3 regions of the Desulfovibrio sp. 7SRBS1 genome follow, and region 1 is predicted to be linked to each of the others. Evidence: riboswitches for the same ligand, from Rfam matches in the RefSeq annotation. Region 1 holds a riboswitch; each other region holds the start of a gene.

Region 1 (3,273 bases):
TACCTGGGCCCGCGCCTCCCACTCCATGGCGATGGTACGCGAATTCAGCACCAGCACTTTGGACCGTTCCTTCATGGGCAGGGCATCGGCCCTATAGACGCTGATCACTTCGAACCCCATGCCGCCGAACATCCGCTCCAATTCCATGGCAAGCATCAGGTCGTCGTTGCGGTCGGCCACCACAACGTATTTGTACGCGTTGAGGTCGACGCCTTGTTCCGTGGCATAATGGGACTTGCCGCAGGCGGTGCAGAGCAGGACGCAGCAGAGCAGAAACAGGAGGGCTCGATTTCGCATGCTCCCGGTATGACGTATCAAAAGAAACACGTCAATCTATTGCCGATTTAGGGACAGGGTATCATTGCCATCTCCTGCCCTATTCCCTTCTCCTGCCCGCCTTTCCTCGCGCCCAGTCCAGATTCGCCGGTCCAGATTCGCCGGTCCAGATGCGCTGATCCCGAAACGCTGCAAAAAAGAACGTCGGATTGAAACGATCGATTCGCCGCCGCTACGCGCTCAATAACTGCTTGGTCGTAATGACTTCGCAAAATTCCTTATGCAAGCTGCATAAATTCACAGCTAAAATTATTTCAGCACTATATTCTATGCCATCCGGACCAATTTTATTGAATGTTGCTGTGGCGTCGGAAACAAGCAAGACATCAAAACCAAGGTTCCCCGCCATACGCGTGGTTGTTGACACACATTGGTCTGCTGTTAAGCCTATGATAACGACTTTTTCAATATTTTCAGACCGGAGATACGATTCCAAATCTGTACCAATAAAGGCACTGTGCACAGACTTCTGAAAGATTGGCTCCCCTGCAATGGGCTCTGCTTCCGGCTTGAACTCAAATCCAGGTTGGCCTGGGCGAAGTGGTGAGTCTGGATTTACAGAACAATGCTGGATGTGAATTACAGAACGTTTTTCCTTCCTCCAAAATGAGATTATACGAGAGATGTTCTCTTCTGCCTTTGGATTGCTTCTTTCTCCAAAAATAGGATCGTCCAATCCTTTTTGCACATCCATCACAATAAGCGCTGTCTTTGCATCTGGTGTATAGCCCATATTTCATCTCCATCTGGTTTATTATTCATACAACATGAGACAGAGTCGATCTTTCTGATCGTCCGACAGTTTCCATGACGTTGTTTATAAGAAAAAGAAGAGGGTTGAGTTAACTCGTATGATGAACGACCTGAACAACCGCAACACACAAAATCAACCTCTGTAGTATAGAAAAACCGCCCCAGCCTGCCTACTCTTTTTTGGAAATCCTGCGCGCCCCGGTTTGACTTTCCATGTCCCCCAATATATCCATTTTTTTGTTGGTCCCGTAGGGTTAAACAGGGAAGCTGGTGAAAAACCAGCGCTGCCCCCGCAACTGTAAGCGAAGAGACAATTTCCCCTGCCATTGGTCACCGAAAACTCGGGAAGACCTGGAAATCGTCATTGACTCACAAGCCAGGAGACCTGCCAACAACACCTTCTCCGCCAGGAAAAGCGGGAGTGCTTTTCAGACGGAATTCGCCAGGCGTGGTCCAAACGGCCCCGCGCGCCATATACGAACCAGTTTCGAATATATTGTTGTTTGCTCCCTAACGTCCTGTAATGGCCTGTGCCCATTTGGACCAATCTGGGGGATTCCCCTTTGCTTGCCCCAAGGAGACACCATGCCCCAAGTACCCCACAAGCCCCGGAAAAAAGCCGCTCCCAAAGAACATAGTGCGCACGATGCAGCCAGCGGCACATGTTGCCATGGTCATGCCCATGACCATAACCATGACCATGAAGAACACCACCACGGGCACCAGCATCACCATAACGGGAATGCCCCTGATCACCACGATCACGATGCTCACCGTGACCACCATGACCACATCGAGCACGATGATCACCACGGTCACGACGATCACGACAATCAGCATAACGAACATTGTCATCATTCCCACCATCATCACCACGGCGGCGTCCCCAAACCCCGCACCGGCAAACACGGCATCCTGCTCTCGGCCTTTGGCTGCGCACTGCCGCACACCCACAAATATTATGATCTGTTCGAAGAAGAAGTCCGGGCAGCCTACCCGGACATGGACGTTCGCTGGGCCTTCACGGCCAACCGCATACGGGCCAAACTTCGTGCGCGAGGCATGGAACACCTGTCCGTAGCCGAAGCCCTCTCGCAGATGGTCGACGACGGATTCAGCCATGTGGCAGTACAGTCCGTGCACACCGTACCGGGCGTGGAATACGAATGGACCGTGCAGCAGGCAAAGGCCATGGTCCACCCACGCAAGGGGCTGACCAAAGTGACCATTGGCGCGCCGCTCATGCAGACCATGGCAGACATGGAACGCACCGCCCAAATCATCATGCACAGCCTACTGCCCAAGACAGAGGCGAACGACGGAATCATCCTGGTGGGACACGGCACCTATCACCAGGGCCATGCATTTTATCTGGCATTGGAAAATCTGCTGATGCGGACCGCACCCAACATCGCCATGGGTACGCTCATGGACAGGAACGGTCCGGCGGAAATAGGACAGCGGTTCCTCGACAAGGGCGTGCAGCGCGTTTTTTTGGTGCCCTTCATGTGTCTGCCCGGCCATCACGTGCAGGTGGACATGTTCGGCGACAAGGCCCAGGCCTGGAAACAGGTCCTTTCCTCCATGGGGTTGGAGGTCATGCCCGTCACCACCGGATCTTTGGAACACAAGGCCTTCCGCGACATCTGGCATGACCATCTGGCCAAGGCCGTGGCCGCCTTGCAAAAGGGGTAGCGCACTGGCCAAAGTCGGCTGAACGCTTCCGAGAAATTATTCCTCGCGAAAGGAATCCAGCGACAAACCGTGCCGCCTGAGGTGCGCATAAAAGGTAACGCGGGAAACTCCCACCTCCTTTGCCGCTGCACTGACGTTTCCGCTCGATGCATGCAAGGCCCGGATAATGCGCCTTCTCTCCCTGCTGTGGTTGGACTCCTCCAAAGGTTCCGTCCTGCTTTCCCACAGCCCGCCGGGCTGGATGTCGGGCTGTGTGGCGGTTTCGACCTGCGGGGCGAACAGCCCGGCAGCTGGCTCCAGATCCGCCCCACAAACCGGTCCACAAAAAGGCTCGTGAACCGCCGAACCCACAGGCTTCCCAAACGGTTCCCCCAAATCTTCGCCCAAATTTTCCCCCGACGAGGCCATCCAAATTTCCGACGGCAAATCATCCCGACGAATAAGAGGCCCGTCGGCCATCACGGCTGTGCGCTCCACCAGATTTTCCAG
Region 2 (3,273 bases), 2.1 Mb from region 1:
GTGTTCGCATCTCTGCTTGAAAAAAAAACTCCCCCCGCCTATTCTCAGATAAACGCGAAGAAAGGAGTTTCACCTATGCGGCATACAGCGTCGGCTCTGGCCGTTGTCTTTTTGGGGATATTCATGTGGGGGTCCTTTGCCCTGGCAGCGGACACGTTTGTCGGCTGGGAGGCGGACGGCGAATACAGTAAAATGTACGACGTTGCCGAGTACGATAAGATCAAGGGCAGCTTTGTAGAGCTTATAGATGTGACTCCCTTGCCAGGAATGGCAGTGGGATCGGCCATTGTGGTAAAGGACCGTGCGGACGGCGAAGATATTGTGGTGCATGTGGCTCCCAAGGGGTACATCCACGAGCAATTGGAAGCGCTCAATCTGCGGCCCGGACAGAAAATAAAGATATACGGTGCTTGGGTGGAAATCGACGGGCACGATGTGCTCATGGCCACCAAGATCAAGAAGACCGAGAACGAATTCGTCAAGGTGCGGCGCACCAAGGACGGCTTTCCTTTCTGGAACATGACTCCTGAAGAAATTGCCAAGGAACTGGCCGACTCCTGAACTGGCCGACCGGGGAAGCCGGAAAATTCGCCGGAAAGAAACAGTAAACTGCCTTCCCATATGGCCGCGTGCAGCGGGCCGGACAAGAGCAGGGTGGTTTTTGGCAGGAAAAGTCCGTGAGGTACATAAATGTATTCCACGGACTTTTTATTTAGATCTATGACCGGCCTGTGTATAATCCGGGGAGTGCTGTTCCTAATCCTATTCCGTGAAACATGCGCTGTCAGTACGCTCCAGATGCTTTGCCGATAAGATAAAGTCCCGCCATGTGAAATGGCCGGGGCTTTTTTTCAATTTTTTTTGATGCCCTGCCGAATAGGGGGTCCCCCTCCACTGTCCTGTGGAAAAAGTTTTTCAGACATGATTAATTGAACCTAATTGCTTGTAATCGGCGATGAGCCAAAATAAAGTAACGCTTTTGAACAGAGCTGCACTGTACAAGAAATGGCTGATGAAGTAGGTTCACTCTCAATGTGCGCGATTGTCTTCCGGCCTTTGGGGCAGGATGGAAAATTGCGAATTATTTCTTCAGGTTACGCTTAATCGCTTGATTTTTTTTCGGTTTTCCGGTGCGATTCCGGAGCGGTTCCGCCGCTGTATTTCGCGAATCAGTGAATGTTTTCAGAATGTTCTTGCCGATTCGGGATAAGCCAGCAGACCCTGCCTGAAGACTTCCTCCAAAAGTCTTCCACAAGGAAGACGACAACGTTCAGCCACACAAAATACAGCCGCATGCACGACAAACTTTCTCCGGCCTGGCAGCTGCTTCGGGGACTCCAACCTCTGAGCCTTTGCGATTGGCCTGGTCACACCACCTGTGTTCTGTTTTTCGGCGGATGCAACCTGCGTTGCCCCACTTGCCACAATGCGAACATTGCCTGGCACCCGGAAAAACAACCTGCCTTGTTTACACCCGACGTGGTCAATTACATCGAGCGCCGCAAGGACTGGCTCGACGGCATTGTCATTTCCGGCGGGGAACCCACCATTGTTCCCGATTTCCCCGCATTCCTTCAGGACATGAGGAGCTTTGGGCTGCCCGTCAAGGTTGATACCAACGGGTTGCAGCCGGGCACCGTGAGCATGCTTTTGGAACAAAAGCTTGCCGACGCGTTTTTTGTGGACGTGAAAGGTCCATGGCACAAGTATCCGGCCCTTACCGGCGATACATGCACCGAACGTCAGGCGCAGGAATCCCTTGAGTGGATTTTCGCTCTGGCCGCAAAGCAGCCGGACGTCTTTCGTTTTCGCCTTACCAAAGTACCTCTGCTCGATGCCCAGGATATCGAGACTGCCAAGACCTATCTGCCCAACGGTTTTAAACTGACGTTGCAAGACTACGTCCCCCCACGGAGAAGCAATGCCCAGCAAGATAAGCAAACGCGACGGTTGTCTGGAGACCTGGTCCACGGAGAGGATTGCCCTGGCCATTCTGAAAGCCCTGAAAGCGAGCGGGGTGAAGGACCCGCTGCTGGCCAAACGTCTGGCGGGGAAAGTAGAAGCCAAGCTTGGTGATGTAGATATTGCCGACCAGGAACAGGTTCAGGACATGGTCGAGATGGTGCTCATGGAGTCCCGTCTGTACCATGTGGCCCGTCGCTATGTTATCTATAGGGAAAAGCGCCGCCAGCTCCGTGAGCATACCGAGGCCTATCTCGACATCAAGGACACCATAGACAACTACCTGAACAAGGCCGACTGGCGTGTGAGTGAAAACGCCAACATGACCCATTCCTTTCAGGGGCTCATGCTGCACCTGTCCGGAACGGTTCAGGCCCGCTATGCGCTGGAAAAATATCCTGAGGAAGTCCGCCAGGCCCACGAGCACGGCTACTTCCACATCCACGATCTGTCCTTTGGGCTGGCCGGGTATTGCGCGGGCTGGAGCCTGCGCGACCTGCTGCTGGAAGGTTTCGGACTGGAAGACCGTTCCTGCGCCGGCCCGGCCCGCCATTTCGACTCCGCTTTGGGGCAGATGGTCAACTTTCTCGGCACCCTGCAGAACGAATGGGCTGGTGCCCAGGCCTTCAACAACATGGACACGTACCTGGCTCCCTTTGTCCGCCACGACAATCTGAGCTACGACGAAGTCTTTCAGGCCATGCAGAAGTTCGTGTTCAACCTGAATACGACCTCGCGCTGGGGTGGGCAGAGCCCGTTCACCAACCTGACGTTCGATCTCAATCCGCCCAAGCATCTGGCGTCCGAAGCCGTGATCATCGGCGGTAAGTTGCAGGATGCCACCTACGGCGATTTCATTCCCGAAATGGAAATGATCAACCGCGCCTTCCTGGAAGTGATGCTGCGCGGCGACCACCACAGCCGTATCTTTTCCTTTCCCATCCCCACCTACAACATCACGGAAGATTTTCCCTGGGACAGCGAAGTGGGGGACTTGCTGCTGAAAATGACCGCCAAATACGGCGCTCCCTATTTTCAGAACTTCATCAGCTCGGACCTGGCCCCCGAAGACGTCCGCTCCATGTGCTGCCGTCTGCAGATGGACCTGCGTGAACTGCGCAAGAAAACCGGTGGACTGTTCGGCGCGGGCGACCTGACCGGCTCCATCGGCGTGGTTACGCTCAACCTGCCCAAGCTGGCCTATCTTGCCCAGGGCGAGGAAGATTTTCTCGACCTTATCGGCGAGTACGCCACCCTTGCCAAGGACTGCCTGGAGTTCAAGCGCAAGATGATCAACGACAATCTGCAGCG
Region 3 (3,273 bases), 2.4 Mb from region 1:
GACGAACTCGACTAGTGTTGATGACCGCGGCCTGAAATAACTTCTCAGGTTCGCTCATGCCGCTTCCGGAAGTTCTCCAATTTCTGGTCGCGCCTAAGGGACATGCTCAAGACAGGACATCCCAAAATGGGACATGCCCAAGACGGGATATGCCGGAGCGAAACATGCCGTGTGGAGTGCTGTATTTTTGTGAAACGGATGTGCAGTCGAGACACGAGTCTGTCCGGCACACTACAAAGCGTATTTGTGAAGGATCAGGTCTCAAAAACAGAGGCAAGACCTACAACGGGCCCGCTCCTGAGAGCCCAAATGCCCAAATGCCCAAGAGAAACACACGGTTTGTACGACGCAAGGGGAACGATGAGCTGTCCCGGTGGTGGTGAATTGCTGTTGTTTTTACAATAGACGACAGCAGGCAGCTCTGCATTACGCAGCTCCACGAGCAGAACATTTGCTGGCATCCGCTGCACCCAAAAGTTTCAGTGCGCGAACAGGCTGTGATGGTGCCACGTTCACAGATTGCTAGTAGCGGATTAGCGGCCCGAAAGAGCTATTCGGAATCATGCAAAGGGAATGATGAAGGCTCTCAGCAAATCATAATTTTCTTTTTTGTCCTATTCCTTCCTGCAGGGCACCTTTGGCTTCCGTGGAATGGCCCCTCCGCCCGCCAAAGGTGCCTCCCTTATTTGGCTCGATGAAGTTCCTGTACTCGGCCGCTTAGCTTTCTGTTTTCTGCCCGAGCAAAAGCCACCCACTCCCAAGGTCTACCAAAGCAAGCTTTGGCAATCTTCAGCTCCCTGGCTCTCCGTTTCCCCAAAAGCAAGGGAGTATCCCAGCTCTGTGGGACTCCATGTGGGAATCATAGTGCACATGTCCTTTGCTTTGAACGGGAAGTAACTCGCTGGACCCCCAAAATAGGTCGCCGGAACATTTCCATTCCCTTCATTCTGATGCTGCTTCATCCCATGCTGCGGTCCGTCCCCCGAACAAAATCATTTTTCCCATTCGCCTTGTCCCGATCGCCCCACTATCTGGGCTCCTTTTGCTCTCTTTTCCGTTTTGGCTTTCAAGTAATTTCTTTTGCAAAGTGGTGAGTAAAATGATTGACATAAAGTTCACACAACTATATCTAAATTAAATGATATTTGATTAATCTTTAACCAAAGCTCGCGAGAAACGGAAGACGGTGCAAATCCGTCGCAGACGCGCTGCCGTAACCGGAAAGTACGCCCGCCTCTTCACTGGTTTTGCCGGGAAGGAGAGACAAAATGGCATGTTGGTCAGCCAACGCACCGGAAGCCGGAAGACGCCTCGCCAGCACGAAACAAGGCCCCGCGATATGGGCTGGAAAACTATGCCGAAGCAGACAGGATTTGCTGTTGACGGAAACAGCGTGATAAAGAAAGCCTTTTCGTCGACACAAAGCACCACGTATGTAATCGTGGAACAAAATCTCCCATGCCCGGCATGCACCAGGAGCACAGCGAAGCATTTGGCCGGATTGGCCGGATAGTTCGTGGCATCCTCACACTCCAGCAGATCGCTCCGCATTTTCACGATTTTCGACCGCGCCGGAAAAGCCACACCGGCCCCGAAACCGAACACAGGAATGCTTATTCATTCCACGGAGGAGCACATGCGTACACATTCTCTGGGATTCCCCCGCATTGGACGTGACAGGGAACTCAAAAAAGCCATGGAAGCCTTTTGGCGAAAATCCATCAGCCAGGACGAACTCCTCAATGCAGGAAAGGAACGGCGCCTGGAAAACTGGAAGATTCAAGCCGAAGCAGGTCTTGACCTCGTACCCGTTGGAGACTTCTCCTTCTACGACCACATGCTGGACACGGCAGTCACGCTCGGCTGCATTCCACAACGCTTTGGCTCGCCGGACTGCGACGCCGACCTTGAGGCCTATTTCCAGCTTGCCCGTGGAGGCGACCACCTCCCTGCCATGGAAATGACCAAATGGTTTGATACCAACTACCACTATATTGTTCCTGAAATTGCTCCCTACCAAAAATTTTCACTTTCCTCGTCCCGCCTGTTCGCACAAGTCCAGGAGGCCTTGGATGCCGGACTGAAGCCCAAGGCAGTTCTCCCCGGCCCCTTCACGTTCCTCCACCTGGCGAAGTCCACCCGGCCGGACTACGATAAATGGAACGCACTCGACGACTGTCTTGCCGTGTATGGGCAAATCGTGGAACGTCTTTCCCAGAGCTGCGAGTGGATTCAGATCGACGAGCCTATTCTCTGCTTGGACACTCCCCCCGGCTTTTCGCAACGTTTTGTCGACGCCTACACAAGACTGCAACAGCACTGCGCCCCGGCCAAAATTCTTCTGGCAACCTATTTCGGAGCCATCGACGACAAACTCTCCTTGCTGACCGCTCTGCCCACAGCCGGGCTGCATATAGACCTTGTTCGCGCTCCGCAGCAGCTCAACGCCGTAGCCAAAACCCTTCCCAAGGACAAATTCCTCTCCCTCGGCCTTGTGGATGGCCGCAACATCTGGAAAACCGGACTTCCTGCTGCCGATAAAAAAAAACGTCAGGCTGCCGAAATCCTGGGCAATGACCGCCTCCTTATTGGCTCCTCCTGCTCCCTCCTTCACTGCCCCGTGGATTTAAACTCCGAAACAACCCTCGCCCCTGAAATCAAAAACTGGATGGCCTTTGCTGTCCAGAAATGCAGCGAAATAGCAACACTTGGCAAAGCAGCCTCGGGTATAGATGTAACAGCCGCATTCGCCCAAAGCGACGCAGCCGCTGTAAGCAGAGCCACAAGTCCCAAGGTCGTCAACCTTGGCGTACGCCAACGGGTGGACGACATCACCCCGGACATGGCCAGCAGAAAATCTCCATTTGCCGAGCGCATCCGGCTGCAGAAAGACAGACTCCAACTGCCACAACTGCCCACAACAACCATTGGATCGTTCCCGCAAACTTCGGAAATACGTGCGACCCGCCGTCAAAGAAAAATCGGAGAACTCGACGAGTCCGCATACATAACAGCCATGCAGAGTGCCATAACCGAGTGCATCCATGAGCAGGAGACCCTCGGCCTGGACGTGCTTGTCCATGGCGAGCCCGAACGCAACGACATGGTCGAATACTTTGGCGAGCAGCTGGATGGCTTTTGCTTCACAACCAACGGCTGGGTGCAGAGCTACGGCAGCCGCTGTGTAAAGCCGCCCGTTATTTACGGCGACGTGCACAGGCCCCGCCCCATGACCGTAAGCTGGACGACGTATGCCCAAAAGCAAACCGCCAA

The links. Region 1 has a riboswitch for cobalamin ahead of ACI0FJ_RS17950 (sirohydrochlorin cobaltochelatase). Riboswitches for the same ligand answer to the same signal wherever they lie in the genome.
Region 2: it holds a riboswitch for cobalamin, as region 1 does, so the genes downstream of both, ACI0FJ_RS09070 (anaerobic ribonucleoside-triphosphate reductase activating protein) here and ACI0FJ_RS17950 (sirohydrochlorin cobaltochelatase) in region 1, are expected to answer to the same signal.
Region 3: it holds a riboswitch for cobalamin, as region 1 does, so the genes downstream of both, metE (5-methyltetrahydropteroyltriglutamate--homocysteine S-methyltransferase) here and ACI0FJ_RS17950 (sirohydrochlorin cobaltochelatase) in region 1, are expected to answer to the same signal.

Annotation. Positions count from the first base shown of each region.
Region 1 covers NZ_JBJKFD010000001.1:4,072,304-4,075,576, reverse strand. Annotated here, with positions in the region: gene ACI0FJ_RS17960 (S1C family serine protease) at 1-297, opposite strand, end outside; gene ACI0FJ_RS17955 (cysteine hydrolase family protein) at 509-1,069, opposite strand; cobalamin riboswitch at 1,314-1,496, shown strand; gene ACI0FJ_RS17950 (sirohydrochlorin cobaltochelatase) at 1,675-2,784, shown strand; gene ACI0FJ_RS17945 (sigma-54-dependent Fis family transcriptional regulator) at 2,821-3,273, opposite strand, start outside.
Region 2 covers NZ_JBJKFD010000001.1:1,960,007-1,963,279, reverse strand. Annotated here, with positions in the region: gene ACI0FJ_RS09075 (hypothetical protein) at 76-561, shown strand; cobalamin riboswitch at 1,075-1,243, shown strand; gene ACI0FJ_RS09070 (anaerobic ribonucleoside-triphosphate reductase activating protein) at 1,294-2,076, shown strand; gene ACI0FJ_RS09065 (ribonucleoside triphosphate reductase) at 1,979-3,273, shown strand, end outside.
Region 3 covers NZ_JBJKFD010000001.1:1,676,280-1,679,552, forward strand. Annotated here, with positions in the region: gene ACI0FJ_RS07800 (hypothetical protein) at 1-15, shown strand, start outside; cobalamin riboswitch at 1,179-1,308, shown strand; gene metE (5-methyltetrahydropteroyltriglutamate--homocysteine S-methyltransferase) at 1,637-3,273, shown strand, end outside.